Regions from separate parts of the Streptomyces sp. SID14515 genome, predicted to be linked through region 1. Evidence: riboswitches for the same ligand, from Rfam matches in the RefSeq annotation. Region 1 holds a riboswitch; the other holds the start of a gene.
The links. A riboswitch is a leader RNA that binds a small molecule or an ion and turns the genes downstream of it on or off. The one in region 1 is predicted to bind glycine.
Positions count from the first base shown of each region.

Region 2: another riboswitch for glycine. It lies ahead of gcvT (glycine cleavage system aminomethyltransferase GcvT); the one in region 1 lies ahead of gcvP (aminomethyl-transferring glycine dehydrogenase).

Region 1 covers NZ_JAAGMH010000110.1:17,627-33,258, forward strand. Annotated here, with positions in the region: gene G3I54_RS25720 (DUF881 domain-containing protein) at 1-888, shown strand, start outside; gene G3I54_RS25725 (small basic family protein) at 885-1,217, shown strand; gene G3I54_RS25730 (DUF881 domain-containing protein) at 1,223-2,035, shown strand; gene G3I54_RS25735 (FHA domain-containing protein) at 2,226-3,005, shown strand; gene G3I54_RS25740 (MerR family transcriptional regulator) at 3,047-3,790, shown strand; gene G3I54_RS25745 (bifunctional nuclease family protein) at 3,844-4,317, shown strand; gene G3I54_RS25750 (MerR family transcriptional regulator) at 4,486-5,112, shown strand; gene G3I54_RS25755 (DNA polymerase IV) at 5,220-6,686, shown strand; gene G3I54_RS25760 (PRC-barrel domain-containing protein) at 6,599-6,979, opposite strand; glycine riboswitch at 7,112-7,209, shown strand; gene gcvP (aminomethyl-transferring glycine dehydrogenase) at 7,403-10,288, shown strand; gene G3I54_RS25770 (DUF5999 family protein) at 10,392-10,598, opposite strand; gene G3I54_RS25775 (hypothetical protein) at 10,917-11,501, opposite strand; gene G3I54_RS25780 (glutamate--cysteine ligase) at 11,994-13,499, shown strand; gene G3I54_RS25785 (substrate-binding and VWA domain-containing protein) at 13,541-15,334, opposite strand; gene G3I54_RS25790 (CPBP family intramembrane glutamic endopeptidase) at 15,519-15,632, shown strand, end outside.
Region 2 covers NZ_JAAGMH010000001.1:128,098-143,729, forward strand. Annotated here, with positions in the region: gene G3I54_RS00540 (enhanced serine sensitivity protein SseB C-terminal domain-containing protein) at 1-30, opposite strand, end outside; gene G3I54_RS00545 (enhanced serine sensitivity protein SseB) at 240-1,010, opposite strand; gene G3I54_RS00550 (AAA family ATPase) at 1,082-1,774, opposite strand; glycine riboswitch at 1,938-2,035, shown strand; gene gcvT (glycine cleavage system aminomethyltransferase GcvT) at 2,209-3,324, shown strand; gene gcvH (glycine cleavage system protein GcvH) at 3,457-3,834, shown strand; gene glyA (serine hydroxymethyltransferase) at 3,854-5,113, shown strand; gene G3I54_RS00570 (L-serine ammonia-lyase) at 5,273-6,658, shown strand; gene G3I54_RS00575 (LuxR C-terminal-related transcriptional regulator) at 7,028-9,862, shown strand; gene G3I54_RS00580 (hypothetical protein) at 9,850-10,173, opposite strand; gene G3I54_RS00585 (ABC transporter substrate-binding protein) at 10,649-12,208, shown strand; gene G3I54_RS00590 (S1 family peptidase) at 12,401-13,600, shown strand; gene G3I54_RS00595 (ATP-binding protein) at 13,733-15,632, opposite strand, start outside.

The DNA of each region.
Region 1 (15,632 bases):
ACCGCCTCGCCGCCCGCAAGCCCCGACGCCTCCATGTCGCTGCTGAACAACGTGATGGACCACAGCCTCGACGACGGTTACGCGGAGGCCTCGGCCCGGCGCAAGGCCGACGGGAGCGCCGGGCTGCCCCGTACGCTCAAGTCGAAGCTCGGCCTGGCCGCCGGACTGGTGGTGGCCGCCCTCGTGGTCACCCTCGGCGCCGCCGAGGCGCGGATCTCGGCGCCGGTCGTCGCCAAGGAGCGCGAAGAGCTGATCGACCGGATCAACGCGGAGACGCAGGCCGCGGACACGCTGGAGTCGAGTGTCGACGCGCTCCGCTCCGACGTGAGTGAACGTCAACGCAAGGCCCTGGAGCAGCACGGCGGGGACCAGGGGGAGCTGGTGGCCCTGCTGGCCGGAGCGACTCCGGTAGAGGGACCCGGGGTGAAGCTGGTCGTCGACGACGCGAAGAACACCGACCAGGGCGGCGGCGGGCCGCGCGAGTCGTCGGGCTTCGCCGACACCGGGCGGGTCCGCGACCGGGACATGCAGCGGGTCGTCAACGGCCTCTGGGAATCCGGGGCCGAGGCCATCGCCATCAATGGGCAAAGGCTGACGGCACTGTCGGCCATCCGGGCCGCCGGCGACGCCATACTGGTCGACAACAGGCCGCTCGTACCGCCGTACACGGTGCTCGCGGTGGGGGACGGGAAGAAGCTCGCGACCGCCTTCCAGGACAGCGCCGACGGCCAGTACCTGCAGGCGCTCAAGGAGAGCTTCGACATCCGCACCAGCATCTCCGATCAGGCGAAGGTGCAGCTTCCGGCCGCGCCGAGCCTGATCGTCCGTACAGCAGAGCCGAAGGCCGCCGGCAGTGGTGCGGCAGACACAGGGAAGGGCACATCGTGATCGCCGTACTGGGCCTCGTCGTGGGAGTCGTGGTCGGACTGTTGGTCCGGCCCGAGGTACCGGCGGTGGTCGAGCCCTACCTGCCGATCGCGGTGGTCGCCGCGCTCGACGCCGTGTTCGGCGGTCTGCGGGCCATGCTCGACGGAATCTTCGTCGACAAGGTCTTCGTGGTCTCCTTCCTCTCCAATGTGGTGGTGGCCGCGCTGATCGTCTTCCTCGGCGACAAACTGGGTGTCGGCGCTCAGCTCTCCACGGGTGTGGTGGTCGTGCTCGGCATCCGGATCTTCTCCAACGCCGCCGCGATCCGCCGGCACGTCTTCCGGGCTTGAGGCCGATGAACAACGACGAGAACCCCCGCAGCGAACAGCCCGAGGGCGGCGCGTCCGCCGCCCCTGACGCTTCCGTGCCGCCGTCCGCGGCCGAGGAGGTGTCCGGTCGCCAACGGCTCAAGGCGGGGCTCTGGCCGCCCCGGCTGAGCCGGGCGCAACTCATCGTCGCCGTGCTGCTGTTCGGGCTCGGTCTGGGGCTCGCCATCCAGGTGCGGTCCACCAGCGACGACGGTGCGCTGCGAGGCGCCCGGCAGGAGGACCTGGTCCGCATCCTCGACGAGGTCGACGACCGGACCCAGCGGCTGGAGGACGAGAAGCAGCGGCTGGACGATCAGCGCGCCGAGCTGGAGAACAGCTCCGACCAGGCCGAGGAGGCCCGGAAGCAGACGCTGGAGAAGGAACGGCAGCTCGGCATCCTCGCGGGCACCGTGGCGGCCAAGGGCCCCGGCATCACGTTGACGATCACCGACCCCTCGGGGGCGGTCGCGCCCGACATGCTGCTCGACGCCATCCAGGAACTGCGGGCGGCGGGCGCCGAGGCGATCGAGGTCAATGGGGTGCGGGTGGTGGCCAACACCTACTTCTCCGGTGACGCCGGGGACGTACGGGTCGACGGAAAGAAGATCGAAGCACCGTACGAGTTCACGGTGATCGGCAAGCCGCAGGATCTGGAGCCCGCCCTCAACATCCCCGGCGGTGTGGTCCAGACACTGGAGAAGGAGCAGGCCACCGTGCTCGTGGAGCGGTCCGACGACATCGTCGTCGATGCCTTGCGACCGGCGCAGCGGCCTGACTACGCTCGGTCGTCGTCCCCGTGATCCGGGCGAGCGTGAGGGCCGGTGGACCGGGTCGGACGGTTGCGGGGGGTCGGCGCACCGGATTGGTGGTGCGTGGTGGAAACTGTCGGGTGGATACGGACGTTGTGAAGATGTCCGGGTCGGCAGGTGTGTTCATTCAGGGTTCGTCCTGCCCCACGGGCGGGTCTATGTCGGTCAAGGGGAATCGCCCGTGAAGTTGTTTGCGAAGTTGTTCGGGAAGAGTGCACGCGAGGACAGCAACAGTGCTGCCCGCCACCGCGCGCCGCGCCACGGTCAGGGCGAGGAGCCGGAGGCGGAGCGTCCGCTCTTCCGCGACGAGGTGTCCGGCGCCCCTGGTGGTGACGGCGTGTCGTCTGTTGACCCTGCCGGTGCCGGACGCATAGGTTTCGGCGAACCATCAGCCTCGAGTGCGGGTGGAGGGTTCACCCCGGAGGGCTCGTCGATGCCGGTCTGTACGAGGTGCGGTCACCGCAACGCGGAGGCCAGCAGGTTCTGTTCCAACTGCGGCGCGCCGCTGCGGGGCGGCGTTCCCGAGCGCCCCTCGGAGACGACGTCCACGATCTCCATCTCCGGTCTCGAGGCGTACGAGGCGGAGGCCACGGGCCAGACGGCTCTGCCCTCGCTCTCCCCGGAGGCCCAGGCCGCGGTCGACGCGCTGCCCGGAGGCTCGGCACTGCTGGTCGTGCGGCGCGGCCCGAATTCCGGCAGCCGCTTCCTGCTCGACAGCGACCTGACCACGGCCGGCCGTCACCCGCAGAGCGACATCTTTCTCGATGACGTGACCGTGTCGCGGCGTCATGTGGAGTTCCGCAGGAGCCCGGACGGTAGCTTCACCGTGGGCGATGTCGGCAGCCTCAACGGCACCTACGTCAACCGTGAGCGCATCGATTCGGTCCAGCTGTCCAACGGCGACGAAGTCCAGATCGGAAAGTACCGCCTGGTCTTCTATGCGAGCCCGCGGGGCGTGTGACCAGCCCCGGACTCCGTCCGGGGGGACCCCCAGGAAGGCCCATGCTGCGAACACCGACAGGCGGTGCCGGCCACGGCACCGCCACCGCGGAAGCGCGCCCGATGAGCATCGGCACGGTGCTCATCCAGCTGCGCGACGAGTTTCCCGAAGTCACCATCTCCAAGATCCGGTTCCTGGAAGCCGAGGGGCTCATCGAGCCGCAGCGCACTCCTTCCGGATACCGGAAGTTCGCTCCGCGTGATGTGGAGCGTCTGGCGCAGGTGCTCCGCATGCAGCGGGACCACTACCTGCCGCTGAAGGTCATCCGGGAGCACCTGGACGCACTGGCCCGGGGCGAGCGGCCCGTCCTGCCCACGCCCGGCGACCGGCGGGACCTCGCCGACGGGGTGTGGGAGGGCGGTCCCGGCGCGGCGACCGCCGCCCGGATCGGGCGGGCCGAGCTGCTCGCCGCTGCCGAGGTGGACGAGGACCGGCTGGCCGAATGGGAGTCCTACGGGCTCATCGTCCCGGCTCCCGAGGGCGGCTACGACGCCGAGATGGTGACCGTCGCCAAGCTGGTGGCGGATCTGGGGCGTTTCGGTCTGGAACCGCGGCATCTTCGCGCCATGCGGGCCTCCGCCGACCGGGAGGCGGGGCTGGTGGAGCAGCTGGTCGCGCCCCTGCGCCGGCACCGTAATCCGCAGACCAGAGCCCATGCCGAGGCCACCGCGAACGAGCTCGCCGAGCTGTCCGTACGGCTGCACGCGGCACTCGTCCAGAGCGCTCTGCGCAGCCGTCTGCACTGAGCTCGGCGGAGCCCGACTACCCAAACATGGCGAGCACGTCCTAGGGTTGCTGTGTGAACGAGCTCGACGTTGTCGGTGTCCGGGTGGAAATGCCCTCCAACCAACCGATCGTTCTCCTGCGTGAAGTGGGAGGCGACCGGTACCTCCCCATTTGGATCGGTCCTGGGGAGGCGACCGCGATCGCCTTCGCCCAGCAGGGCATGGCGCCCGCCAGGCCGCTGACCCATGACCTGTTCAAGGATGTGCTCGAGGCCGTGGGCCAGGAGCTCACCGAGGTCCGGATCACGGACCTCCGCGAAGGGGTCTTCTACGCGGAGCTCGTCTTCGCCAGCGGAGTCGAGGTGAGCGCCCGGCCCTCCGACGCCATAGCGCTCGCCCTGCGGACCGGCACGCCGATCTACGGCAGTGACGGCGTGCTGGACGATGCGGGCATCGCGATCCCCGACGAGCAGGAGGACGAGGTGGAGAAGTTCCGCGAATTCCTCGACCAGATCTCTCCGGAGGACTTCGGTACGAACAGTCAGTGACCGTCCCGCAGGGGTGCCGTCAGCGCATCCGACAAGCCTTTCCCGGAAACGAGACACGGGAAACCACCCTCAGGGTGATTATCACTCGGCGTGCCGAGTGTGGCGATCGTTGACGCACCCCGAGTGACTGCCTACCTTCGAGTGGGCAGGTCAAGGACGGAGGTCGGCGTGAGAAGCAGCGGCGACGGTACGGCGGCGGGTGGGCCGTATCCGCAGCACGGCAGTGGAGCCGACCACGCCATCAGGCAGCCGGTTCAACCGGCGGCGGTGGCAGCGGGCGGCGTGGCAGCGGCGAGCGATGCCGACGACATCGGCTATCGCGGACCTACGGCGTGCGCGGCGGCGGGGATCACCTACCGCCAGCTGGACTACTGGGCGCGTACGGGACTGGTGGAGCCCAGTGTGCGCCCGGCCTACGGGTCGGGCACCCAGCGTCTCTACAGTTTCCGGGACGTGGTCCTCCTCAAGATCGTCAAGCGGTTCCTGGACACCGGGGTCGCTCTGCAGAACATCCGCACCACGGTCCAGCACCTACGGGCCCGTGGTTTCCAGGACCTCGAACGCATGACGCTGATGAGCGACGGGGCCACGGTCTACGAGTGCTCCTCGCCCGACGAGGTCGTCAGCCTGCTCCAGGGCGGGCAGGGGGTCTTCGGGATCGCCGTCGGCGTCGTCTGGCGGGACGTGGATGCGGCACTCTCGCAGCTGCACGGCGAGCGGGTCGACACCGGCGAGACGCTCGTCGGGCACAACCCCGCGGACGAACTGGCGCGGCGACGTAACCGCGCCGGCTGAGCAGCGCACGACGAACGGACGACGAACAGCACGGCAACGGGACGGTCCGGCGCTCCTTCGAGCGCCGGACCGTCCCATTGTCAGTGCCGTAGGGCAGCATCGACGGTGTGAGACCCGCGCCCACCATCCTCCACCTGGACATGGACGCCTTCTACGCGTCGGCGGAGCAGGCGGCCAAGCCGAGCCTGCGCGGCAAGGCGGTCGTGGTGGGCGGCCTCGGACCGCGCGGGGTGGTCGCCACCGCTTCGTACGAGGCCCGGCGCCTGGGCGTGCACTCGGCGATGCCCACCGCACAGGCCCGGCGGCTCGCACCGAACGCGGCCTATCTGGTGCCCCGCTTCTCGCTGTACCGCACGGTGAGCGACCAGGTGATGAAGCTTCTCGGGCGGCTGTCGCCCCTGGTGGAGCCGCTCAGCCTGGACGAGGCCTTCGTGGACCTGGAGGCCGGTGGCACGGCCGAGGACACGGCGTCGGCCCGGGCGGCGGGGGAGGGGCTGCGGGCGGCCATCCGGGCGGTGACCGGCCTCAGCGGATCGGTCGGCCTGGCCGGTTCCAAGATGCTCGCCAAGATCGCCTCCGAGGAGGCCAAGCCCGACGGGCTGCTCGTCATCGAGCCGGGCACCGAACGCGAACTGCTCGCCCCCATGTCCGTCCGCATCCTGCCGGGGGTCGGCCCGGCCACCGGTGACCATCTCAGACGCGCGGGCATGACCACCGTCCACGACCTGGCCGAGGCGGGCGAGGCGGAGCTCGTACGGCTGGTCGGCAAGGCCCACGGCCACGGGCTGTACCGGATGGCGCTGGGGCTCGACGACCGGCCGGTGGTCGCGGAGCGGGACGCCAAGTCCGTATCGGTGGAGGACACCTTCGACGTGGACCTGCACGACCGGGTGCGGGTGCGCGCCGAGGTGGAGCGGCTGGCCGTACGGTGCGTGGAACGGCTCCGCGCCGCCGACCGCTCGGGCCGCACGGTGGTGCTGAAGGTCCGCCGCTACGACTTCTCCACGCTGACCCGCTCCGAGACCCTCAGAGGCCCCACGGACGACCCCACGGTGGTCCGTGAGGCGGCGGGGCGGCTGCTGGAGTCCGTCGACACCACGGGAGGCGTGCGGCTGCTCGGGGTCGGCGTCACGGGGCTTGCCGACTACACGCAGGAGGACCTGTTCGCCCAGGCCGCCGACGCCCGGGAGCTCGCGCAGCGGGCCCAGGAGGACCGGGCTCCGGTAGTGGCGGGCGGCGCCGAGGAGGCCGTGCCCGAGCCCGAGCCGGACAGCGGGGAGCTGCTCGCCGCGCGACGCTGGCCCGCCGGACACGATGTGCGCCACGAGGAGCACGGGCACGGCTGGGTGCAGGGGAGCGGCATCGGCCGGGTCACCGTCCGGTTCGAGGAACCGTGGAGCGCACCCGGCCGGGTCCTCACGTTCCGCATCGACGATCCGCTGCTGCGGCCCGCCGACCCGCTGCCGCTCGTCCGCGAGCCGGCCGACTACTCCTCCTGGCCGGCCAGCCTGCCGAAGTCCCGGTCGGACGCCGGATCCGCCGCAGCCTCCGGGGGTGGGGAGTCCAGCCCGTAATGCCGGTAGAGCTGCAGTTCCTGCTCGGGCGAGAGGTGCCGGCCGACGCCGAAGTCCGGCGCGTCCTTGATCAAGGCGCGGTCGAACGGGACGCGCAGCGCGTCATCGGTGAATTCGCTCGGTTCCAGGGGGACGAAGGCGTCCCTGCTGAACAGGCCGGTGCGGACGGCCGCCCACTCGGGCACGCCCGTCGCGTCGTCGAGATAGACCTCATCCACCGTTCCGATCTTGGCGCCCTTGCGATCGAATGCCTTGCGGCCGATCAGGCGGCGCGGATCGATATCGGTCTGCACGGTGCCTCCCACTGGTCGCAACTGCTCAGGGTGGTCCCTGTTGCTCCACCAGCACCACACAAGTGCAGATCCGTGGTGTCGGCCACTCGAGAGCTCCGGCGCGGTGGCCGCTGGTAGGCTGGCAGTGGCTGCTGACCCCGTGCGGGAGAGTCCTCCGGTGCAGAATCCGGAGGCGCCGAAGGAGCAACTCCTCCCCGGAATCTCTCAGGCCCCCGTACCGCACGGTTGAGGTCACTCTGGAAAGCAGGGCGGTTCCGTGCGGGCGCAGGCCCGGACGGACTTGACCCTCACCGACGGTGAAAGTCGGCACGCCCCCGGGCGGGCCGGTGAAGCTCTCAGGTTGAGATGACAGAGGGGGAGGCCGTTCGGGCACCCGCGCCGTGGTGCCCCTCGCAGGTCGTGACAGACCAGGAGGCCTCCACCATGACCCCCCGTCGCACTCCGCTCTCCCAGCTGGAGCAGGGCATTCCGTTCGAGCAGCGCCACATAGGGCCCGACGCCGGAGCCCAGGCGAAGATGCTCGCCCAGGTCGGCTACGGCTCCCTCGACGAGCTCACCGCCGCCGCGGTGCCCGACGTGATCAAGAGCGCGGAGGCCCTGAACCTTCCGTCGGCGCGCACCGAGGCGGAGGTGCTGGCCGAGCTGCGCTCGCTGGCCGACCGCAACCAGGTGCTGGCCCCGATGATCGGCCTCGGCTACTACGGCACCTTCACGCCGCCCGTCATCCTGCGCAACGTCATGGAGAACCCCGCGTGGTACACGGCCTACACGCCGTACCAGCCGGAGATCTCCCAGGGCCGCCTCGAAGCCCTCCTGAACTTCCAGACGATGGTCGCCGAGCTGACCGGGCTGCCCACCTCCGGCGCCTCCCTGCTCGACGAGGGCACCGCGGCCGCCGAGGCGATGGCCCTGTCCCGGCGCGTCGGCAAGGTCAAGAAGGGCGTCTTCCTGGTCGACGCCGACACCCTGCCCCAGACCGTCGCGGTCATCGAGACCCGCGCCGAGCCCACCGGCGTCGAGGTCGTCGTCGCCGACCTGAGCGACGGCATCCCCGCCGAGATCGCCGAGCGCGGCGTCTTCGGCGTCCTGCTCCAGTACCCGGGCGCCTCCGGGGCCGTGCGCGCCATCGAGCCCGTCATCGAGCAGGCCCACGAGCTCGGCGCGATCGTCACCGTCGCCGCCGACCTGCTGGCCCTCACGCTGCTCACCTCGCCCGGCGCGCTCGGTGCCGACATCGCCGTCGGCACCACCCAGCGCTTCGGCGTGCCCATGGGCTTCGGCGGCCCGCACGCCGGCTTCATGGCGGTCCGCGAGAAGTTCGCCCGCTCCCTGCCCGGCCGCCTCGTCGGCGTCTCCGTCGACGCCGACGGGAACAAGGCCTACCGCCTCGCCCTCCAGACCCGCGAGCAGCACATCCGCCGCGAGAAGGCCACCAGCAACATCTGCACCGCGCAGGTCCTGCTCGCCGTGATGGCCGGGATGTACGCGGTCTACCACGGCCCCGAGGGGCTGCGGACGATCGCCCGGCGCACCCACCGCTTCGCCGCGATCCTGGCCGACGGTCTGCGGAGCGCCGGCGCCGAGGTCGTGCACGGCGCGTTCTTCGACACCCTGACCGTGCGCGTGCCCGGCAAGGCCGCGGACGTCGTCGCGGACGCCCGGGAGCGCGGGGTCAACCTCCGCCTCGTCGACGCCGACCACGTCTCCGTCGCCTGCGACGAGACCACCACCCGTGCGCAGATCTCCGCCGTCTGGGCCGCCTTCGGCGCCGAGGGCGACATCGAGGCGCTGGACGCCACGGTCGCCGACGCGCTGCCCGAGGCGCTGCTGCGCTCCGACGACATCCTGACCCACCCGGTCTTCCACCAGCACCGCTCCGAGACCGCGATGCTGCGCTACCTGCGCAAGCTCGCCGACCGTGACTACGCGCTGGACCGCGGCATGATCCCGCTCGGCTCCTGCACCATGAAGCTGAACGCGACCGCCGAGATGGAGTCGATCACCTGGCCCGAGTTCGGCGCGCTGCACCCCTTCGCCCCAGCCGAGCAGGCGCAGGGCTTCCTCACCCTCATCCGTGAGCTGGAGGAGCGCCTGGCCGAGGTCACCGGCTACGACGCGGTGTCCATCCAGCCCAACGCCGGCTCCCAGGGCGAGTTCGCGGGTCTGCTGGCCGTCCGCGCGTACCACCGGGCCAACGGCGACGACCAGCGCACCGTCTGTCTCATCCCGTCCTCCGCGCACGGCACCAACGCCGCCAGCGCCGTCATGGCGGGCATGAAGGTCGTCGTGGTGAAGACCGCCGACGACGGCGAGGTCGACATCGCGGACCTGCGCGCCAAGATCGAGCAGCACCGCGACGAGCTGGCCGTGCTCATGATCACCTACCCGTCCACGCACGGGGTGTTCGAGGAGCACGTCGCCGACATCTGCGGCGAGGTGCACGACGCCGGCGGCCAGGTCTACGTCGACGGCGCCAACCTCAACGCGCTGGTCGGGCTCGCCAAGCCCGGCAAGTTCGGCGGCGACGTCTCGCACCTGAACCTGCACAAGACCTTCTGCATCCCGCACGGCGGCGGCGGCCCCGGCGTCGGCCCGGTCGGCGTCCGCGCGCACCTGGCCCCGTACCTCCCCAACCATCCCCTCCAGCCCGCCGCGGGCCCGGAGACCGGTGTGGGCCCGATCTCGGCCGCCCCGTGGGGCTCGGCGGGCATTCTGCCGATCTCCTGGGCGTACGTCCGTCTGATGGGCGGCGAGGGCCTCAAGCGGGCCACGCAGGTCGCCGTGCTGGCCGCGAACTACATCGCCAAGCGCCTGGAGCCGCACTTCCCGATCCTGTACAACGGCCCGGCCGGTCTGGTCGCGCACGAGTGCATCGTGGACCTGCGCCCGATCTCCAAGGCGACCGGCGTCTCCATCGACGATGTGGCCAAGCGCCTGATCGACTACGGCTTCCACTCGCCGACCATGTCGTTCCCGGTGGCCGGCACGCTGATGATCGAGCCGACGGAGAGCGAGGACCTCGCGGAGCTGGACCGGTTCTGCGACACCATGATCGCGATCCGCGCCGAGATCGAGAAGGTCGCCTCGGGGGAGTGGGGCAAGGACGACAACCCGCTGGCCAACGCCCCGCACACCGCGGCCGCGCTCGGCGGCGACTGGGAGCACGGCTACAGCCGCGAGGAGGCCGTCTTCCCGGCCGGGGTGTCCGCCGCGGACAAGTACTGGCCGCCGGTGCGCCGGATCGACGGGGCCTTCGGCGACCGGAACCTGGTCTGCTCGTGCCCCCCGCTGGACGCGTACGACGACTGAGACCGCCTGTCGTAGGGCGTGCGCCGTGAGCGGCGTGCGCCGGACATGCGTCGGGGCCGGTGCGGAGATCTCTCCGGGCCGGCCCCTTCTCGTACGACCGTCCTCAGGCGGCCTTCACCACGCGGCCGGCTGCCAGCGGCCGGTGCGGGGCGATGATCTGCCCGTCGGGCAGTAGTTCGCCGGTGTCCTCGAAGAGCAGGACGCCGTTGCACAGGAGGCTCCACCCCTGTTCGGGGTGGTGGGCCGTCAGGCGGGCGGCCTCCCGGTCGGGTGAATCGGCGGTGGGGCAGGGTGGCTGGTGCTGGCACATGGATGGGTTCTTTCGCTGCGTCGAGTCGAGTGTCCTGCGGCTGGATGAGGTGTTCATGGCCGCCCCCGTATCAGTCGGTCCGGTCCCAGTGTTGCCCTACGGGGAAGAATCCGCAGGGATTTCGCTGCAGCACCCGTACTCCTCCCATGACGCATCACCCGCGCGGACGGTTCACCGCAACTGCACTGTCCCTTTGGGTGGTTCGGGGTGGCCGGATGGGGCTAGTCCGTGTGAGCAGCACACCGCCCCCGCAGTGATCCCTTCCGTCGGTGTGCGGATCGGGGTCGCTGCGGGGGCGGTGTGCCGGGACGGCGCCGGTCAGGCCGAGCTGAGGAGCGGCCCCGGGGCCACGCGCAGCGAGATGACGGGCAGCAGATCGGCGACCCGGTGCGGGCGATGGGCGGCGATGCCCGGTGGGGCCGGCGCCAGGGGCACCAGGACGTCCGTCGGCGCGAGCACCCCGCCGGCGGGATCGGCCTCGGTGTCGCCGTGCAGCCAGAGGGTGAGCATGTACAGCTCAGGGATGGACAGCAGTCGCGCCTGGCAGGCGGTGGCCGACGCCTCGGCCTGCCGGACGGCCAGCTCGGTCGAGGCGAGGTAGGGCCCCTCGAAGAAGTGCGAGAACGTCCAGCCGTCGGGGGTGAGCACCGTGTCCGCCGCGGCGACCGCGCGGCCCTCGCTCCGGATCAGGAAACGCCAGGCCGCGAGGCGTGTCAGCGGTGCGGTCCTGGCGGGAGTGATCCGGTCCAGCACATGGACGGGAAGCGGTAGTTCGGGGCTCAGCGGTCCCTGGACGGACCGGAGAGCGGACGTTTTGGCCTCGCGGACGGCGGTGGGAGAACCGAGGGCCGCGAGAACGCTGCGCAGGGCGGGCGCGGGAGCCGAGGGGACATGCAGCGGCATGGTGGGTCGCCTCTCACTTCGGAGACACGGTGGAGCTTGGGCGGGTGCAGACGGCGCTGTCGGCATGCGGGCATGCGGGCCGGAGACGGCCGGTGACGGGCGAGTCGTATCGATTCTCTGCCTCGTTGAGCGGAGTTTATATGACGCATGTTCACACAGTGTTTCCGCTAGCAGCCGCGGATATGTCGCACAAGGCGTCATCCGGCCTTCGAATCGCGGTATTCCTGGTGATTTGAGACCGTGTTGTCGACGCCGACCTGGCGTCCTTCCGGCGGTGCGGTCGGCCGAAACTCGTCGGTGTTTCCGCCACGCATGCTCCGGCCGAAAATGCGGGGAGCCGCATGCCGCGGGAATGTGCCCCCGGTCTCCTTCAACCAGACTATCGGGTATCGGAGGCCCGTGGGGGCGTTACGGATCACTCCCGCTGGGCATTATCGATCGTGATGCGAGCGGCCTGGGCCGCGGGCCGCCCACTGGAGGAGGGACCCCTAGATGGGGGAGAAGGTCGTGGCGGAAGCCGTTGACCTGTCCGATCGACAGGCGTACCGCACCAAGCTCAACCAGTGCCTGGAGGCTCTGGGCAGACTCCTGGCGGAGCGGAGGTTCGACCGTCCGCGGAACCTGATGGGGCTGGAGATAGAGCTGAATCTCGCGGGTTCCGACGGGTTGCCCCGGATGATGAATCAGCAAGTGCTCCAGCGCATCGCGAGCCGGGATTTCCAGACCGAACTGGGGATGTTCAATCTCGAAGTGAATATCGTCCCGCACCGCCTCGGCGGCCGGGTATTCGATCAGCTCTCCGAGGAGTTGCGGACCGGTCTCGCCTATGCCCACCGCAAGGCGGGGGAGGTGGACGCGGGGATCGTGATGATCGGAATCCTGCCCACCCTGGGCGAGCACGACGTGGTGTCCGCGAATCTCTCGGACGTGGACCGCTACACCCTGCTGAACGATCAAATGGCGGCCGCCCGGGGGGAGGATTTCGCCCTGGATATCGAAGGCGTCGAGCGACTGGTCTGCACCTCGCCGTCGATCGCCCCGGAATCGGCCTGCACCTCGGTCCAGCTGCACCTCCAGGTGACGCCCGCCCGGTTCGCCGACGTGTGGAACGCGGCTCAGGCGATCACCGGCGTCCAGATCGCACTGGGCGCCAACGCCCCCTTCCTCTTCGGCAAGGAGCTGTGGCGCGAGTCCCGGCCGCCGCTGTTCCAGCAGGCCACCGACGTACGGCCGCCGGAGCTGGCGAACCAGGGCGTGCGCCCCAGGACCTGGTTCGGTGAGCGCTGGATCGGCTCCGCCCACGAGCTCTTCGAGGAGAACCTGCGCTACTTCCCGCCGCTGCTGCCGATCTGCGACGACGAGGACCCGCTGAAGGTGCTGGACGAGGGCGGGGTGCCCGAGCTGGCCGAGCTGGTGCTGCACAACGGCACCGTCTACCGCTGGAACCGCCCGGTGTACGGGATCGCCGACGGCGTCCCCCATCTGCGGGTGGAGAACCGGGTGCTGCCCGCCGGGCCGACGGTCACCGATGTGATCGCCAACGCCGCGTTCTACTACGGGCTCGTACGGGCGCTCGCCGAGGAGTCCCGGCCGGTGTGGAACAGGCTGCCGTTCGAGGCCGCCGAGGAGAATTTCACCGAGGCCTGCCGGCACGGCATCGAGGCGGAGCTGCTCTGGCCGCGTCCCGGCCGCTCCGGCGGACTGGCGAAGATCTCCGCCGTACAGCTGGTGCGGGAGGAACTGCTCCCGCTGGCCGCCGCGGGGCTGGACGCCTGGCATATCGAGCCCGCGGACCGGGACCGCTATCTCGGAGTGATCGAGGAGCGCTGCAAGCGGCGCGTCAACGGGGCCTCCTGGCAGGTGGCCACGTACCACCGGGCCCTGGACGCCGGGCTCGGGCGGGACGCGGCGCTCGCGGCGACCACCCGTCGCTATGCCGAGCTGATGCACGCGGGGGAGCCGGTGCACACCTGGCCGGTGGGCTTCCCGGCCCCCTGACGCGGGGTGCCGGACGCGCCGCGCGGGGGCCTGTCGGCCGGTCATTCCTGCGCGGCGCGTCCGTTCTGCCCCGCCGCCATGATGGCCTGCAGGATCACCGCCTGGATCTCCGCCGGGTCGCTCACCTCGTAGCCGTCGCCGCCGGTGACCCGCGCGATCTCGGCGACCTCGTCGCGGTCCGCGTCCGGGCCCACCGCGATGGCGATGACCGGTACGGGGCGCTCCGGATCGACCAGCTTCTTCAGCTCGGCGATGAGCCCGGTCCGCGAGATGCTGTTCTCGTCCTGGTTGGAGCCGTCGGTGAGGATCACCAGGGCGTTGAACTTGTCCTTCCGATACGTCGACCGGGCCTCCTTGTACGAGGCCAGCGTCGTGTCGTACAGCCCGGTCGCACCGCCCGGCACCGGCTCCAGGCCCGCGAACGCGGCCGTGAGCCTCTCCCGGTGGGTTCCGCCGCCCGCCGCCGGGTCGCCGAGCCGCTTCGTGGGCATGAGCCGCCGGTAGTCCTTGTCGCCGTCCAGCGTGGTGGCGAACTCCCACAGCCCGATCTCGTCGTTGGGGGTGAACTGGCCCAGCGCCTGGATTAGAGACTCCTTCGTGACGTCCATCCTGGACTGGCCCCGGCCCGGTACGAGTGTCGCCATGGAGCCGGAGGCGTCGACCACGGTGGTCAGCCGGGCGCTCTGCACGGTGATGGTCCACATCCCGAGCGTCTCCTGGAGCACCTTCGCCGAGGGCGCCTCGGCGGCCTGTTCGGCGTACGGCTGGGGCTTTCGGCCGCCGGCCGCCGCGACGAGCGAGTCCTTCGCGGTCCCGTCGCCGGCCCGGAACCCGTGCTCGGCGAACGTGGCCCGAGCCTCCCGGTCGCCCAGCAGATTCATGAAGCGCAGGGCCGCGCGGGACTCCGCGGTGCTCAGCCGCACCTCGTTCACCAGTGTGTACGGGTAGTCCAGCAGCGGCGTGCCGTCCTCGGGGTAGAAGAGGTCCAGCTTGCCCCCGCCGGTCGCCTCCGCGTTGTGCGTGAAGGCCGACTGCTCGGAGATCAGGACCGCCTGGTTGCGCTTCGGGTTGCCCTCCTCGGCCCCTGACGTGCTGCGCGCCAGGGTCTCCAGCACCTGCGCGTCGCCGTCCGACATCCGCTCGGCGAGCACCTTCGCGGTCTGGGCGACCCGGGTGTCGCTGTCCCCGCCCTGCCGCGCGGACGAGGCGCCGATGCTGGTGAGCGCCAGCAGCCCGGTGGCGCTGCGCGCCGGATCCGCGGCGCCGAGGCGTACCCGGTCGGAACCGAGCGCCGCCGCGACCAACTCGGCCCAGGAGTACGTCTTCTCGGGCCACCCCAGCGTCTGTGCGGCGGACGGCACCATGGCCAGCGCCACCGGTGAGGAGGCCACTGAGTCGGACGGGGAGACGGGGATGCCCTCGCCCAGCCCCTTGGCCCGCTCCAGCCACAGGTCGGAGTCGGGCAGCCAGACCTGGAAGTCGGGATCCGCGCCCCCGGCGGCGAGCGCCTCGGCGACCTTGTGCGAATCGCGGGCCAGCACCTCCACCGCGAGGCAGCGGCCGTCGGCCCTGACCTCGTCCGCGCGGGCCTGCTCGGCCACGGAGCGTACGGCGGGGGCGATGTCCGGGGAGGCGACCACGGACAGACGCACGGTGGAGTCCTCGCAGGAACCGGAGAACGACAACAGGCCGCCCTTGACCGCTACAGCCGTTCCCGCCGCCACGGCGAGGACGAGCAGGGTGGCGATGGCGACCGTGCGACGCCGGCGCCGGGGGCTTCGGCGGTCCCGGCGTCCTTCGGTCGCGTGGCCGTCGGGCAAGCTATGACGTCCCATGTCGGTGGTGCCCCTCCTTGAGGATCAAACAAGGAAAGGGGGACCGCGCCATCAGCGATGGCGGTCGTCCCCCGGCCTGTCGCGCATGATCTTCGTACGTGCTTTCGAGACACTAGCGGGACGGTTGGCGGGATGAGACGCGATTGCAGAACAAAAGGCAGGTGTGCAGGTGGAGGCCGGGCGCGTGGCTGATTCTTTTCCCCAAGAGGCCGTGTCACGAAGGATCTTGCGGACCGAGGTGGTGCTGGTCCTGGCGCTCTCGCTGGGCGCCAGTGCACTGTCCTCCCTCATCAGTTTT
Region 2 (15,632 bases), on a different contig from region 1:
GTAACGCCCGGGGGTCACCTGGCGCAGCATGTGCTCGACCTTCCCGGCCGCCGCAGTGCCTGACGCACTCACCCTGGGTCCCGCCCCTCGTCGATCCATCGCGTTCACGCCACCGCTCCCGGGCACACGGGAGCGACCACGCCATCAAACCAGCTTATGCGCCACTTCTGACACCGACTTGACGCCACGGTCCGGCGGCGTCCGGTCCTGCTGCCGCCGACGGGCCTCGTACCGGTGGATCAGTGGCCCTCGCGCCGGTAGAACGGGCGTACCCTCTCCCGCATCCAGTCGCCGACGAGGTCCTGGGCCACATCCAGCAGGACCAGGTTGACCGGCCAGGGCACCTGGACCCGGCCCAGCGCCCGGCCGATGGCGTCCATGGGCGCGCTCTGGCCCGCGCCGTCCCAGGTGGCGAACTCGACGCCGACGAAGAGGACCGGGTCGCCGCCCTCGATGCTGGCCAGCGCCCGGCGGGCGGTGCTCACCACGCCGGTGGCCTCGAACTCCTCGGACACGGCGGTGAGGAAGTCGACCGGGTCGTGCTGCCAGTCCGGTTCGTACAGCTTGACCCGGCCGCCGGTGGCGGGCCCGTCCAGGGCGGTGCGGCCGGCCCGGCAGAGCTCGGCGACGGCGGGTGGCGGGAGCGGTATGCCGACCGCGCCGCCCGGGTTCACCGCGATGCCGACCTGCGGGGGCAGGCCCCGGGCGAAGTCGCGGGCCGGCGCGACGGCGAAGGACATATGGCTGCCGACGCAGCTGAGGAACTGGGCCTCGGAGCTGAAGACGGGGACGAAGGCCGCGCCGTCGATCTCCATCATCGGCAGGTCGAGGTCCGCGCTCGCGGGGCTGCCGCCGCCCGGCAGCGGCACCCAGACGGAGCTGCGGCCGAGCACCTCGACGAGGCGGCCGCCCGCGTCCGGGACGCCGAGCGAGGCCGTGAGCACCTCTTCGAGCTCGTTGGCGGGCCACCTCTGCTGGGGGTGGGCCGGTGCGGGTGCCGGAATGTCCACTGCCTCTGTGCCTCTCTCGACCGCCTCGGCCGCGCGCGGCGGCCGTCGTGCTCCGGCCAGCACCCTAACCTTCAGCGGGTGGCGGAGACCTCGGCCTCCGTGAAGGAGATCCGTCCGAGCGCTCCCGCGGCCACCCGGTCCAGCAGCACCGCGGAGGCGCAGCCGGGGGGCAGCAGGCCCTGCTCGGTGTCGCGGAGCAGCCGGGCCACCGCGTGCCGGTGGCGGGCGAAGGCGTAACCGGAGACCCCGCGGCCGCGCTCGCGCTGCCCCTGCCGGGCCACCTCGGGCGTCACGTCGAGCAGGATCAGATGGAGGGCGCGGCCCCGGCTCACGGCGTACCGGGCGAGCCAGCGGCGTACCCAGGTCTGGGTGCCGCAGTCGTGCACGACGACGGATTCACCGGAGCGCAGGGCGTTCCAGAGGCCGAGGTAGTGCGCGGCGCGCACCAGGGGGCGGTAGAGGGCGTAGGGCAGTAAGCGGGGCAGGGCCGCGGCCCAGCTGTCGCGGGTGTTCTGGGAGTCGATGGCGCGGCCGCGCACGGCCCGTCGGATGAGGGTCGACTTCCCGCTGCCGGGGAGCCCGGAGACCACTACGACGTCACCGGCGGTGAAATCGAGGCAGTACGGACCGCAGCGGGCGCGCCCGCGCAGGTCGCGTACCACCGGCGCACCCTCTATGAGCAGTTCCCTCACGGGTGCGCCGGGCTGTGCGGGCATCGCGTCGTGCGCGACCCCCGCGGTCGGTGCCGACCGCTGCAACGTCATCGCCCATCCCCCTGCCGTCGGGTCACCCACACCTGCTCCTGAAGTGTAAAGAAAAGGCAATACGGCACAACTGCCCTCGCCGCCTTCACCTGCGTGGGGACCTGACCCCCCACTCTCCACCAATGCGTGCGATGATGACCCCGCCAACTGCATACCGGCCGTTCGAATCCGCGCGGGAGAGTTCCGGCCACAGTGTGAGCCGGGCGCCGAAGGAGCAAGATCCTCCCTTGAATCTCTCAGGCCCCGTACCGCGTGGATGAGGCAGATCTGAAAAGCGAGCCGCCCTGCGGCTCCACCCAAGGTGCAAGCCGAGCCCCCTGAACAGGGGCGCCCCCAGGGGCATACCCCGTCAGGGGCTATCGGCGAACCTCTCAGGTTCCGATGACAGATGGGGAGGATTCGTCCTGACGTCGTCATGCCCTGGAGCCGTATCCATGAGCACTGCCCCCCGTCTCACCGCCCTCGACGCGCTGCACCGCTCGCTCGGCGCCACCATGACCGACTTCGCGGGCTGGGACATGCCGCTGCGGTACGCCAGTGAGCGCGACGAGCACAACGCCGTACGCACCCGCGCCGGCCTCTTCGACCTGTCGCACATGGGCGAGATCACCGTCACCGGCCCCGAGGCCGCCGCCTTCCTGAGCTACGCGCTGGTGGGCAACATCGCCACCGTCGGCAACGGCCGGGCCCGCTACACGATGATCGTCCAGGAGGACGGCGGCATCGTGGACGACCTGATCGTCTACCGCCTCGGTGAGACCGAGTACATGGTGGTCGCCAACGCGGGCAACGCGCAGATCGTGCTGGACGCGCTGACCGCCCGCGTCGAGGGCTTCGACGCCGAGGTGCGCGACGACCGGGACGCGTACGCGCTGCTCGCCGTCCAGGGCCCCGAGTCCCCCGCCATCATGAAGGCCGTCACCGACGCCGACCTGGACGGGCTGAAGTACTACGCGGGCCTGCCGGGCACGGTCGCCGGGGTTCCGGCGCTCATCGCCCGTACCGGCTACACCGGCGAGGACGGCTTTGAACTCTTCGTCGCGCCCGAGCACGCCGAGCAGCTGTGGCGGGCGCTGACCGAGGCCGGATCCGGGCACGGCCTGATCCCCTGCGGCCTCTCCTGCCGGGACACGCTGCGCCTGGAGGCGGGCATGCCGCTGTACGGGCACGAGCTGACGACCGCGCTGACCCCGTTCGACGCGGGCCTCGGCCGGGTCGTGAAGTTCGAGAAGGAGGGCGACTTCGTCGGCCGCGAGGCGCTGAAGGCCGCCGCCGAGCGCGCCGAGACCGCCCCGCCGCGCAAGCTGGTCGGCCTGGTCGCCGAGGGCCGCCGGGTCCCGCGCGCCGGTTTTCCGGTCGTCGCGGACGGCAAGGTGATCGGCGAGGTCACCTCCGGCGCCCCCTCCCCGACCCTGGGCAAGCCGATCGCCATGGCGTACGTGGACGCGGCCTTCGCCGCCCCGGGCACCGAGGGCGTGGGCGTGGACATCCGCGGCACGCACGAGCCGTACGAGGTCGTCGCGCTGCCGTTCTACAAGCGCCAGAAGTGATATCCCGGAGGGAACGGCGCATTCCGGGCCCTCCTCACCGGCGCGCAGGCGTCACGGAAGTGACGTACCTCCGTCTCACACCGTAAGACCACCGTTCATCAGCACTCCCCCGCGTACAGGAGAATTCAGGTCATGAGCAACCCCCAGCAGCTGCGGTACAGCAAGGAGCACGAGTGGCTGTCGGCCGTCGAGGACGGCGTCGCCACCATCGGCATCACGGAGTACGCGGCCAACGCGCTCGGTGACGTCGTCTACGCCCAGCTTCCGGAGGTCGGTGACACGGTGACCGCGGGCGAGACCTGCGGTGAGCTGGAGTCGACCAAGTCCGTCAGCGATCTGTACTCGCCGGTGACCGGTGAGGTGACGGCGGCCAACCAGGACGTCGTGGACGACCCCTCGCTGGTGAACTCCGCTCCCTTCGAGGGCGGCTGGCTGTTCAAGGTGCGCGTCGCGGAGGAGCCGGCCGATCTGCTCTCCGCCGACGAGTACACCGCGTTCTCCGGCAACTGAGACCTTAAGGGACCCCCTGATGTCGCTTCTGAACTCCTCCCTCCACGAGCTGGACCCGGACGTCGCCGCCGCCGTCGACGCCGAGCTCCACCGTCAGCAGTCCACCCTCGAAATGATCGCCTCGGAGAACTTCGCTCCGGTCGCCGTCATGGAGGCGCAGGGCTCCGTCCTCACCAACAAGTACGCCGAGGGCTACCCCGGCCGCCGCTACTACGGCGGCTGTGAGCACGTCGACGTCGTCGAGCAGATCGCGATCGACCGGATCAAGGCCCTGTTCGGCGCCGAGGCCGCGAACGTCCAGCCGCACTCCGGTGCGCAGGCGAACGCCGCCGCGATGTTCGCGCTGCTGAAGCCGGGCGACACGATCATGGGCCTGAACCTGGCCCACGGCGGTCACCTGACCCACGGCATGAAGATCAACTTCTCCGGCAAGCTCTACAACGTGGTCCCGTACCACGTCGACGAGACCGGCGTCGTGGACATGGAGGAGGTCGAGCGCCTCGCCAAGGAGTCCCAGCCGAAGCTGATCGTGGCCGGCTGGTCCGCCTACCCGCGCCAGCTGGACTTCGCCGCCTTCCGCCGGATCGCGGACGAGGTCGGCGCGTATCTGATGGTCGACATGGCGCACTTCGCGGGCCTGGTAGCGGCCGGTCTGCACCCCAACCCGGTGCCGCACGCCCATGTCGTCACCACCACCACGCACAAGACCCTCGGCGGTCCGCGCGGCGGCGTGATCCTCTCCACCCAGGAGCTCGCCAAGAAGATCAACTCGGCGGTCTTCCCGGGTCAGCAGGGCGGCCCGCTGGAGCACGTGATCGCGGCCAAGGCGGTCTCGTTCAAGATCGCGGCGGGCGAGGAGTTCAAGGAGCGCCAGCAGCGCACCCTGGACGGCGCGCGGATCCTGGCCGAGCGCCTGGTCCAGCCGGACGTCACCGAGGTGGGCGTCTCCGTCCTCTCCGGCGGCACCGATGTGCACCTGGTCCTGGTCGACCTGCGCAACTCCGAGCTGGACGGCCAGCAGGCCGAGGACCGGCTCCACGAGCTGGGCATCACGGTCAACCGGAACGCCATCCCGAACGACCCGCGCCCCCCGATGGTCACCTCGGGCCTGCGGATCGGCACCCCGGCGCTGGCCACCCGCGGCTTCGGCGCCGAGGACTTCACCGAGGTCGCGGAGATCATCGCCGCCGCCCTCAAGCCGTCCTACGACGCGGACGACCTCAAGGCCCGCGTGGTCGCGCTGGCCGAGAAGTTCCCGCTGTACCCCGGCCTGAAGTAACAGCCGGCCTGCGGTTCCGCACGTTCGGACGGGGCACCGCGCACACTGAACAGAGTGAGCGCGGTGCCCCGAACCGTGTCCCCGATGATCCTTCTTGTTCCGCTTGTCCCGCACCACCCAGGCAGACAACGGCGTCTTCCAACCCCAAGGAGTACTCCCGTGGCCATCTCGGTCTTCGACCTCTTCTCGGTCGGCATCGGCCCGTCCAGCTCCCACACGGTGGGCCCGATGCGCGCCGCCCGGATGTTCGCGCGCCGCCTGAAGAACGAGGGCCTGCTCGCGCACACCGCGTCGATACGGGCCGAGCTGTACGGCTCCCTCGGCGCGACCGGCCACGGGCACGGCACGCCCAAGGCGGTCCTGCTCGGCCTGGAGGGCGAGTCCCCGCAGACCGTCGACGTGGAGACGGCGGACGCCCGGGTCGAGACGATCCGCTCCACCGGCCGGATCAACCTGCTCGGCATGCACGAGATCCCCTTCGCCTTCGACGACGACCTGATCCTGCACCGCCGCAAGGCACTCCCGTACCACGCCAACGGCATGACGATCTTCGCGTACGACACCGAGGGCGCCCCGGTCCTGGAGAAGACGTACTACTCGGTCGGCGGCGGCTTCGTCGTCGACGAGGACGCGGTGGCCGGCGAGAACCCGATCGTCCCGGACGACACCGTCCTGCGGCACCCCTTCCGCACCGGCGACGAGCTGCTGCGCCTGTCCCGCGAGACCGGCCTGTCCATCTCACAGATGATGCTGGAGAACGAGCTGGCCTGGCGCACCGAGGCGGAGATCCGCTCCGGGCTGCTGGACATCTGGCGCGTCATGCAGGCCTGCGTCTCGCGCGGCATGTCGCGCGAGGGCATCCTCCCCGGCGGCCTCAAGGTCCGCCGCCGCGCCGCGAACTCGGCCCGCCAGCTGCGCGCCGAGGGCGACCCGCAGGCCCACGCGATGGAGTGGATCACCCTCTACGCGATGGCGGTCAACGAGGAGAACGCGGCGGGCGGCCGCGTCGTCACCGCCCCCACCAACGGCGCGGCGGGCATCATCCCCGCCGTTCTGCACTACTACATGAACTTCGCGGCGGGCGGCTGCACCGAGACCGAGAAGGAGGACAGCGTCGTGCGCTTCCTCCTCGCGGCCGGTGCGATCGGCATGCTGTTCAAGGAGAACGCCTCGATCTCCGGCGCCGAGGTCGGCTGCCAGGGCGAGGTCGGCTCCGCCTGCTCGATGGCGGCCGGCGCCCTGGCCGAGGTCCTCGGCGGCTCCCCCGAGCAGGTGGAGAACGCCGCCGAGATCGGCATGGAGCACAACCTCGGCCTGACCTGCGACCCGGTCGGCGGCCTCGTCCAGATCCCCTGCATCGAGCGCAACGGCATGGCGGCGGTGAAGGCGGTCACCGCGGCGCGGATGGCGCTGCGGGGCGACGGCAGCCACAAGGTCTCCCTCGACAAGGTCATCAAGACCATGAAGGAGACCGGGGCCGACATGAGCGTGAAGTACAAGGAGACGGCGCGGGGCGGGCTCGCGGTGAACATCATCGAGTGCTGAGCCTGTACGCCGAGCGCCGAGCATTGATCGGGTATCCGTGAATCCGCCTCCTCGGATATAGGGGAGCGCGGCCGTGGCATAGCTTCGGGCCGCGGTGACCGGGCTTGCGGAAGGAACCTGCGCGCGTCGTCCTTCGGGGTCCCAGCCGGAAGGGCACTGCGCCCTGTGTGTGGCAGTCGGCCGGGCGTGCTCCGCTGCGCGCCGTTCCGCCGAAGGGCCTTCCGTACGCCCGGCACCGGCATCCTCCCCCGTGCGCGGACCGTGACCGCGGGCGACTGCCCGTGAAGAGGTGCGTCCGTTGCCGTTCGCCCAGAATGGGCCTGGGCGCACTGTGGTGGGCCCGGGACGACGGAGAGCGAGGGTGGCGACGTGATCGCGACGTGTGGTGCTGCCCTGCGGTCCCTCGCCCGCGCTTTCGCCGACCCGGACGCCGGGCCGGTGCTGTTGTTCGTCGAAGGCTCCGCCGGTCTGGGAAAGAGTCATCTGCTGCACAAACTGGCCGACCTGCCCGAGACTCCGGATGTGGCCCGTCTGTGGTGGCGGTGCGGGGCCGTCGACGGACAGCCGGAGGAGAGCGCGTTCCGGCGGGAGCCGACTCTTCTGCTGGTGGACGACGTCCACCGGGCCGACGAGGACGAGCTGCGACGGCTGCGGCGGGTGCTGGAGGGGCTGGAGCCCGGATCGGCGGCCGCGGTGGCCTACCGCCCCGAGGAGCTCCCCGTTGCCGGGATGCCGTTGGGCGGTTCCGCCCTGTCGTACCCCTTCCGGCTGACGGTGCTCAAGAGCCGCCTGGCGCCCTGGGACGAGGAACGCGTCCGCCGGGCCGCCGCGGAGGTCCTGGGCGAGAGCTGTACGGACGAGGCGGTGGGCACGCTGCACGAGCGCACCGGTGGGGTTCCCCGGGCGGTCGTCGATCTGCTGGCCATGCTGCGGGAACAGCGGCCGGCCTTCGCCGGCACGGCCGCCGAGGTGGCCGCGGCCGGTGTGCCGACCCGGCTGGCGGAGCTGGTGCTGAGCCGCACGTACGCGTTGTCCCCGGCGCACCGGCCGCTGGTCTGGGCGGCCGCCGTCCTCGACGGGCCCGCCGCCCGGGACGAGCTGATCGCGGTGTCGGGGCTCGGGGCCGTACCGGGGAGCGACGCCCTGCTCCGAGCCTTGGAGAGCGCGGCCCTGGCGGAGCTGGGCGAGGGGCGCTACGGCTTCGCCGTCCCGCTGGCCGCCGCTGCCGTACGGGACACCGTGCCCGGGCCCGTACGGCAGGATCTGCACCGGCGGGCGGCCGGTGTGCTCAGCCGCAGACAGCCCGTGGCCTGGGCAGCCGTGGGCGAACACCACCGGGCGGCCGGAGACGACCGCCGGTGGCTCAGGGCGGTGGAGAAGGCGGCCGAGTCGGCGGCGGCGTCCGGCCGGCACCAGGAGGCGATCACCCTCCTGGAGCGGACGCTCGCCACCCCCGGCATGCCCCCGCAGGCCCGGGCCCGGCTGGCGCCGCTGCTGGCCCGTAACGCGGTGACCGGGCTGCGCTCGGACCAGACCGTGGAGGTGCTCGCGCAGATCGTGCAGGACGCGGACCTGCCCCCGGCCGTACGCGGTGAGCTGCGGCTCGACCTGGGGCTGATGCTCTCCAACCAGATGGGCCGGTTCGCCGACGGCTGGCGGGTGCTGGAGATCGCCGCCGCCGAACTGCGCGAGGTCCGGTCCGTGCTGGCCGCCCGCGCCATGGCGGCCCTGGTCACCCCGTACTGGCCGGGCGCCTCCCTCGACGTCCACCGGGGGTGGCTGATCAAGGCCGTGGCCGCGGCGGACGACAGCGGGGACGAGGCCATGCGTACGGCGGTCCTCGCCAACCATGTGGGGCTCGCCATGAGTTGGGCCGACCCCGAGGCGTGGGACCTGGTGGAGCGGCTGCCCGTGAAGAGCGCGGACCCCGCCTGCGCCCGGCAGGCGGCACGCGGTCTGTGCAATGCCGCGGACTCCGCCGTCTGGCTCGGCTTCTACCGGCGCGTGGACGGCCTGCTGACCGAGGGGCGCGAGCTGGCCACGCGCAGCGGCGCGCCGTACACCGAACACAGCGCGTCGGGGACGCGGCTGCTCCAGGAGTGGTGGACCGGCCAGTGGCTGGGCCTGGCGAGAAGGTGCGAGGACTTCATCGCCGACACCGCGGACATGCCGTTCATCGCTTCCGACGCCTATGTCGTACGCGGCCTGCTCGCCGTCGCCCAGGGGGACTGGGGCGAGGCCCGGGCCTGGTTGTCCCAGCGAGGGACGTTCGGGACGGAGAACCTGCCGGTGCCCTTGGGCGCGACCGCGGCCGGCGCGGTGATCCGTCTGACGCTGGCCCGCCAGGAGGTGGCGGACGCGGCGGAACAGGCGCGGGCCGCGTGGACGGTGGTGGCCGAGAAGGGGGTGTGGCCCTGGGCCGCGGAGCTCGCGCCGTGGGCCGTGGAGGCACTGGCGCGCGCGGGCGACACGACCGGCGCGCACGCCATGGTCCGCGACTTCGCCCAGGGTCTCGGAGAGGCCGACGCGCCCGCCGCCCGAGCCTCGTTGGTCTGGAGCCGGGCCGTCCTCGCCGAGAGCGAGGCGCTGGCCCAGGGGCGGCCGGGTGGTCTGCTGACGGCCGCGGAGTCGTACCGGAAGGCGGCGGCGGCCTACGCGGAGCTTCCGCGCCCTTACAGCCAGGCGCTGACCACGGAGTGCGCCGGGCGCTGTGTGCTCGCGGCGGACGCCGCGGGTGAGGCGGGCGGAGCGGGTGAGGCGAGTAGGGCCGACGGGGCGAGCGGGGCGGGAGTGGCCGAAGGCGCGGCGGACGGTGCGGGAGCCCACGGCGCCGGAGCGTCAGCGGCGGGCGGCTCGGCCGTCCCGGCCGGCGACCGTGCCGCCACCGCGTCGGCGATCGCCGAACTGGAGTCCTGCGCCCAGCACTTCACCGACCTGGGCGCGGTCTGGGACGCGACGCGGGCCAGAGCCCTGCTGCGCACCCGGCAGCCGGCCAAGAAGGGCCGCCCTCCCGGACGCCCGTCGCACTCCGACCAGCTGTCCCCCCGGGAGGCGGAGGTCGCCCAGCTCGCCTCGTCCGGCCTGACCAACCGGGAGATCGCCGCGACCCTGCATCTCTCCCCGCGGACCGTGGAGCAGCACATCGCCGGCGCCATGCGGAAGACCGGCGCGCTCTCCCGCCGCGACCTCGCTCACCGGCTCTGACGCGGCCCCGGCGGCAGAAAGGACCGGTCGGCCCAGAAGCTTCGGTCGTGCTCCCAGACGGCCACGGTCGCGGCCGTCCAGTCGAACACCCAGCCGGAACGCACCCCGCGCGCACCCCAGCCGTCCGGGCGTCGGCGCGGGATGGCGAAGCCCGCCTTCTGTGCGGCGACCGCCGCGTCGCACGCCTCGCGCGCGATCCGCAGGGCGTCCGACTCGGTCTCCGCGCACCCGGTGAAGACGTGCAGGCCGCACCGCTCGGGCTGCAGCGAGTTCCGGGTGGGGACATTGACCTGGAAGTAGAGCTCGGCCATGACGCCATCTCCTCGGTGTCGCGGATTCCTGCCCCACCGGCGCGGGCTGCGACGGATGCGCGTCGCCGGGGCTGTTCGCCTCGCGTTTCCTCGCGTTCCCTCGCGTCGGATCCACCACTGGCAGGTTCTCCCAACGTACGAGGCGCGCCCGGTCCTCAATATCCGGAATGACCCGATCACCTATACGTATCTCTGCCGCGCCCCGTACGTATCCCGGCGCTCCCGGGCGGTCCCGGCCGCGCTCGCCGCGCATCCGGCCGACCGAAGCCCGGCGACGGCGGGCGGGCGGGGGGGCGGACGCCGGGCGGGCGGCATCTCCACCGCCTCCGGCCCGGCGGACCCGTAGCGGAGCGGGCCGGACGGTGCGCACAACGCCGTATCCGTGATTCACGCCTACGGATAAAAACGCCCACGCTCTGTCACTAGGTTCCATCCACCGACGCACAGCACCGCCATGCCCATCACCAAGGGAAGCATGAGCATCTCCATGAAATTCATCCGCCCCGGAATCGTGGCAGGATCCTTTGCTCTTCTGTTCGCCAGTGGCTGTCAGTTATCTCCGACCGAGAACGCGGACGGCAAGCCCATCACCATCGGGACATCCAGTGTTCTGGCCGGACTGGACCCCGCCGGGGTGTACGACGCCGGATCCTGGGCGGTTTTCACCAACATCTACCAGAACCTGCTCACCTTCGAGCCGGGGTCGCCCACCCCGAAGCCCGACGCGGCCGAGTCCTGCGCATTCACCTCCCCCGCACTCACCACGTATCGGTGCGAACTCCGTGACGGCCTCACGTTCTCCAACGGGAACCCCCTCACGGCGACGGCGGTGAAGCGGTCGTTCGAACGCATTCTGCGTATCCGCGATCCGCTGGGGCCGGGACCGCTGTTCGCGAACCTTCGCTCCGTGGACGCCAAGGGTTCCCTCGTGACGTTCCACCTGGCGACCGCGGATGCCACCTGGCCGTCGAAAATCGCCACGGGGGCCGGGTCCATCGTCGACCCGGCGGAATTCCCGTCGCACCGGCTGCGGGAGGAGAAGAGCGCCTCGGGGTCGGGACCCTATGTCATCGCGTCCTACACGGCCGGGAAGTCCATCACCCTGAAACCGAACGCCGATTACAACGGCGCCGTGACCAAGCGGGGGGTCGCGGTCCAGGTCCACTACTTCGAGACATCGCAGAACGTCGAGGAGGCCTGGAACGCCCGAACGGTCGACATCGCCTACGCCGGGCTTCCGGCCGCCACCCTCGCCGAGATCGACCCCAGCGACACGGACGTACGGCTCTCCGCCGGAGACAGCGCCGAGGCGCACTACCTCGTACTGAACCTGCGCTCCCCGCGAAAGCCCCTGGGGCATGCCGAGACCCGCAGAGCCCTCGCCGCACTCATCGACCGCGGACATCTGGCGAGCGAGGTGTTCGAGCACACGGTGACGCCGCTGTACTCACTCGTCCCGCAGGGCGTCGTCGGACACAGCACGGCGTTCTTCGACCGCTACCCGGAGGCGGACGCCGCGTATGCGGCGCGACGCCTGCGGTCCGCCGGCGTCACCACTCCGGTGCGCATCAAACTCGGCCACCAGACCGGTATCGCCGCAGTCGAGGCGGGCGTACTGAAGAAGCAGTGGGAAAAGGACGGTCTGTTCCGGGTCGAGCTGATCGAGGAGCGCGACTTCACCACGTATCAGAAGCGCTGTCTGAAGGGCGAGTTCGACGTCCACCTCTACCAGTGGATACCGGACTTCCCCGACGCGGACACCTTCGTCCAGCCGCTGGTGGGGACCGGCAACGTCCTGGGCAACGGCTATACGTCGGCCGAGGTCGACCACGCCATCCGGGACACCCAGCGGTTCACCGATCGCAGCAAAGCCACGCAGCGGTTCCGGGCGGTCCAGGACACGATCGCGAAGGACGCTCCGCTGATCCCCGTCTGGCACAAGCAGCGTCAAGTGGTCACGCGCTCCACCGTCCTGGGCGGGCACCGCCTCGCCGAGGACGCCGTCTGGCGGCTGTGGGAACTCCGCCGGCTCTGAAGCGCCGAGGCGGTGAGGCGGTGAGGCGTCCTTCGCGTTATCTGCGTATCCGTGAATGCGTCGCTCCGGATATCTCGGCGAACGCGGGGCCTCAATAGTTCGGCTCACGGCGAGTTCTGAACTCTCCGTCAGGCAGGGCCCGGCGATTCACCCCCCATACGGGTCTCTGGCTGTCATCCGGAAGGAATCAGCGTGCGCAACTCTCGTAAGTACTGCCTTGCCGCCGCGGGCGTCCTGCTCTCGGCCGCCACGGTTCTGGGAACCCAGACCATGGCGCAGGCGCGGGACGGGGCACCCGCCCCCCGCTACCAGCCCGAGATGGTCCGGGCGTTGGCCGCTTCGCTCGGTGTGAGCGAGCAGGCCGCGGCCGACCGGCTGGACCGGCAGGACGCCCAGCAGGCCAAGCTCACCGGCCTGCGGAAGAGCGGCATATCCGGCGACGGGGCGTTCTTCGACGCCTCGGGCCGGCTGACCGTCAACGCCGACGACCAGGCCGAGGCGGCCAGGATCGAGCAGGCCGGCCTCGCGGCGCGGGTGCCCGCCAGAGGTCAGGCCGCACTCGACAGAATCAAGGCCCAGCTGGACCGGCTCGCCGCCGGGAAGGCTCCCTCCGGCGTGGTCGCCTGGTCCGTGGACCTGCCGTCCGACCAGGTGACCGTCAAGGTCAACAACGACCGGGGCGCCGCCGCCAAGGCGTTCCTCGCCAAGGCCGCCGAGCACGGCTCCGCCGTCCGGATCGTGCGGGGCCAGGAGAAGCTGGAGGCCAAGGCCGCGATCTACCCCGGCAGCAAGATGACGTTCAACAACACCACCCAGTGGTGCTCCGTCGGCTACGGCGCCCGTGACAGCTCCGGCAAGCAGTATCTGGTGACCGCCGGCCACTGCGTCACCAACACCCTGCGCTACGACGGGGCGGCCTTCGCCCAGGGCTACAGGACCCGCTACGCGCTCGGCACCCGCAGCGTCGACATGGGCATCCTGACCATCAACTCCGGCCACTCGATCACCACCGGCGTCGGCACCTGGGGGAACGGCAGCCCGGTCGCCGTCCGGGGCGGCGCCCGCGCCTCGTCCGGCGCCGCGGTCTGCAAGTCCGGCGCCACCACCGGCTGGACCTGCGGCACGATCGGCTCGTACAACAACACCGTCACCTACATCGACCGCAACGGCGGCCCCGACACGGTCGTCAGCGGCCTGGCCACCTCCAGCGTCTGCGTGGAGGGCGGCGACAGCGGCGGCGCGTACATCTCCGGAAACCAGGCCCAGGGCATGACCTCCGGCGGCCCGACCGACCAGCGGTGCACCGGCGGGGTCAACTCGCGCGGCTCCTCCTACTTCCAGCCGCTCGACGACGCCCTCCGCTACTACGGGCTGACGCTCAACACCAACTAGCCACACCCGTAACGGAACCGGCCGGGGGCCGCTCGCGCGACCGGCGAGCGGCCCCCGGCTGCGCCCCGGTCCCGCACGAGGTGCTGTGACGCGGCGAGCGCCGGCAGCGCCCCGTACCCGTACCCGTACGAGCTACCGTCCGGCGCGCGCCCGCTCCTTCGCCAGCCACGGCCCGAACTCGCTCTCCAGCACCAGCCGCCCCAGCTTGCGGTACTCCTGGAGCACCGCCGTGACGAGCTGGTCCATGTCCAGCGGCGTCCCCGACTCGGCCGCGAGGTAGGCGGCGGTCACCGCGCAGGCCCGGATCGAGCCGCCGGCCAGCTCGAAGCGGTTCGCGCAGAACTCCAGGTCGAGCGCGGGGTCGCGCGGGATCGCCGGGCCCAGGCAGCGGTCCCACAGGGCCAGGCGCTGCTCGGCGTCGGGCATCGGGAACTCGGCGATCACATCGAGGCGGCGGGTGAACGCCTCGTCGAGGTTGGCCCGCAGGTTGGTGGTGAGCACGGCGATGCCGTCGAAGGACTCCATACGCTGCAGGAGGTAGGCCGACTCCACGTTGGCGTGCTTGTCGTGGGCGTCCTTGACCTGGGACCGCTTGCCGAAGATCGCGTCGGCCTCGTCGAACAGCAGGATGCCGTTGACGTCGGACGCCTCGACGAAGATCCGCTCCAGGTTCTTCTCGGTCTCTCCGATGTACTTGTCCACCACCGTGGACAGGTCCACGACGTAGAGCTCCATGCCCAGTTCGGCGGCGATCACCTCGGCGGACATGGTCTTGCCGGTGCCGGACTCCCCGGCGAACAGCGCGATGACGCCTCTGCCCCGGCCGCCGCCAGGCCGCATCCGCCACTGTCCGAGCACCGTTTCGCGGTGGCGGGCGCGCAGGGCGAGTTCGGAGAGCTGGGTGCGGGTCGCCGGGGGCAGCACCAGGTCGTCCCAGCCGACCGCGGGTTCGATGCGGCGGGCGAGCCGCTCCAGGCCCGCGCCGTTCTGGGCGCGGACCGCCGTGCGCAGGTCCTCCGGGGTCACCGGCCGGGGCCCGAGGACGGCCAGCCGGGACGCGACGGTGGCGGCCCTACGCAGTTGGCCGGAGTCGAGCCGGTAGGCGGCGGCCGCCTCGATCAGGGCGTCGTCGGCGGTCGCGTGCGCGGCGGACAGGCCGACGGCCCGGCCCGCTTCGGCGAGCGCGCGCCGCCACTGCCGGGCCGTGCCGTCGGGTCCGGGCGGCAGGACGGTGACGGGCACCGGGCTCTCCGCCGTCCACAGCGGGTCCCAGTTCTTCTTCCCGTACGCGATCAGGGGCGTGGAGTCGAGCGCCGCGCAGAGCGAGGCGAGCACCCGGGCCCCCTCGGGGCGTTCGGGGGCGAGCGTTTCGAGCGGACCGAGGACCACCCCGGCCCGGCCGAGGCGGGCCTCGGTCGCCAACGCCCGTACGAGCGGGGCCGGTTCGGCGGCGGTGGCGAGCGCCGCGATATCGACGACCAGTGGGCGCCGGCCGGCGGCGTGCAGCGCCTCGACCGCGAGGCCGCGCGGATCGCCGCCCCGGTCGAGCAGGTGCACCAGACCGCTGCCGGTGCCGAGGGCGGCCGCGATCAGGGGGACCTCGGGCCGCTCGTCCGGTTCCGGCGGGGGCGCGGCCTCCCGGACGAGCCCGCGCAGTCGGCCGTCGGTCTCGTCGTCGCCGAGGAGGTGCGCGGTGACCCGGTCCGGTACGCGCAACAGCCGGGAGAGCAGCGGCCGTTCGGGTTCCGTGATCTCCAGTAGGCCGCCCGCGACGAGCGGTGCGGCGGGCGAGAACCGGAAGCGGCCGGAGCCCGCCGCGGGCAGCCCGCAGAGTTCCAGGGCCAGGCCGATGGTGGTCCGGCGGCGGGTGAGGTCGTCGTTGAGGTAGCCGTACAGCCGCTCGAACCGGGGGTCGATGTCCGGGGCCAGGGCCACCAGCAGCAGTTCGACGTCCAGCGGCACGAGGCCGAACCGCTCGGCCAGCCGACCGAGCCGACCCTCGGCGGGCCTGTCCGCCGGGGCTCCGTCCTCG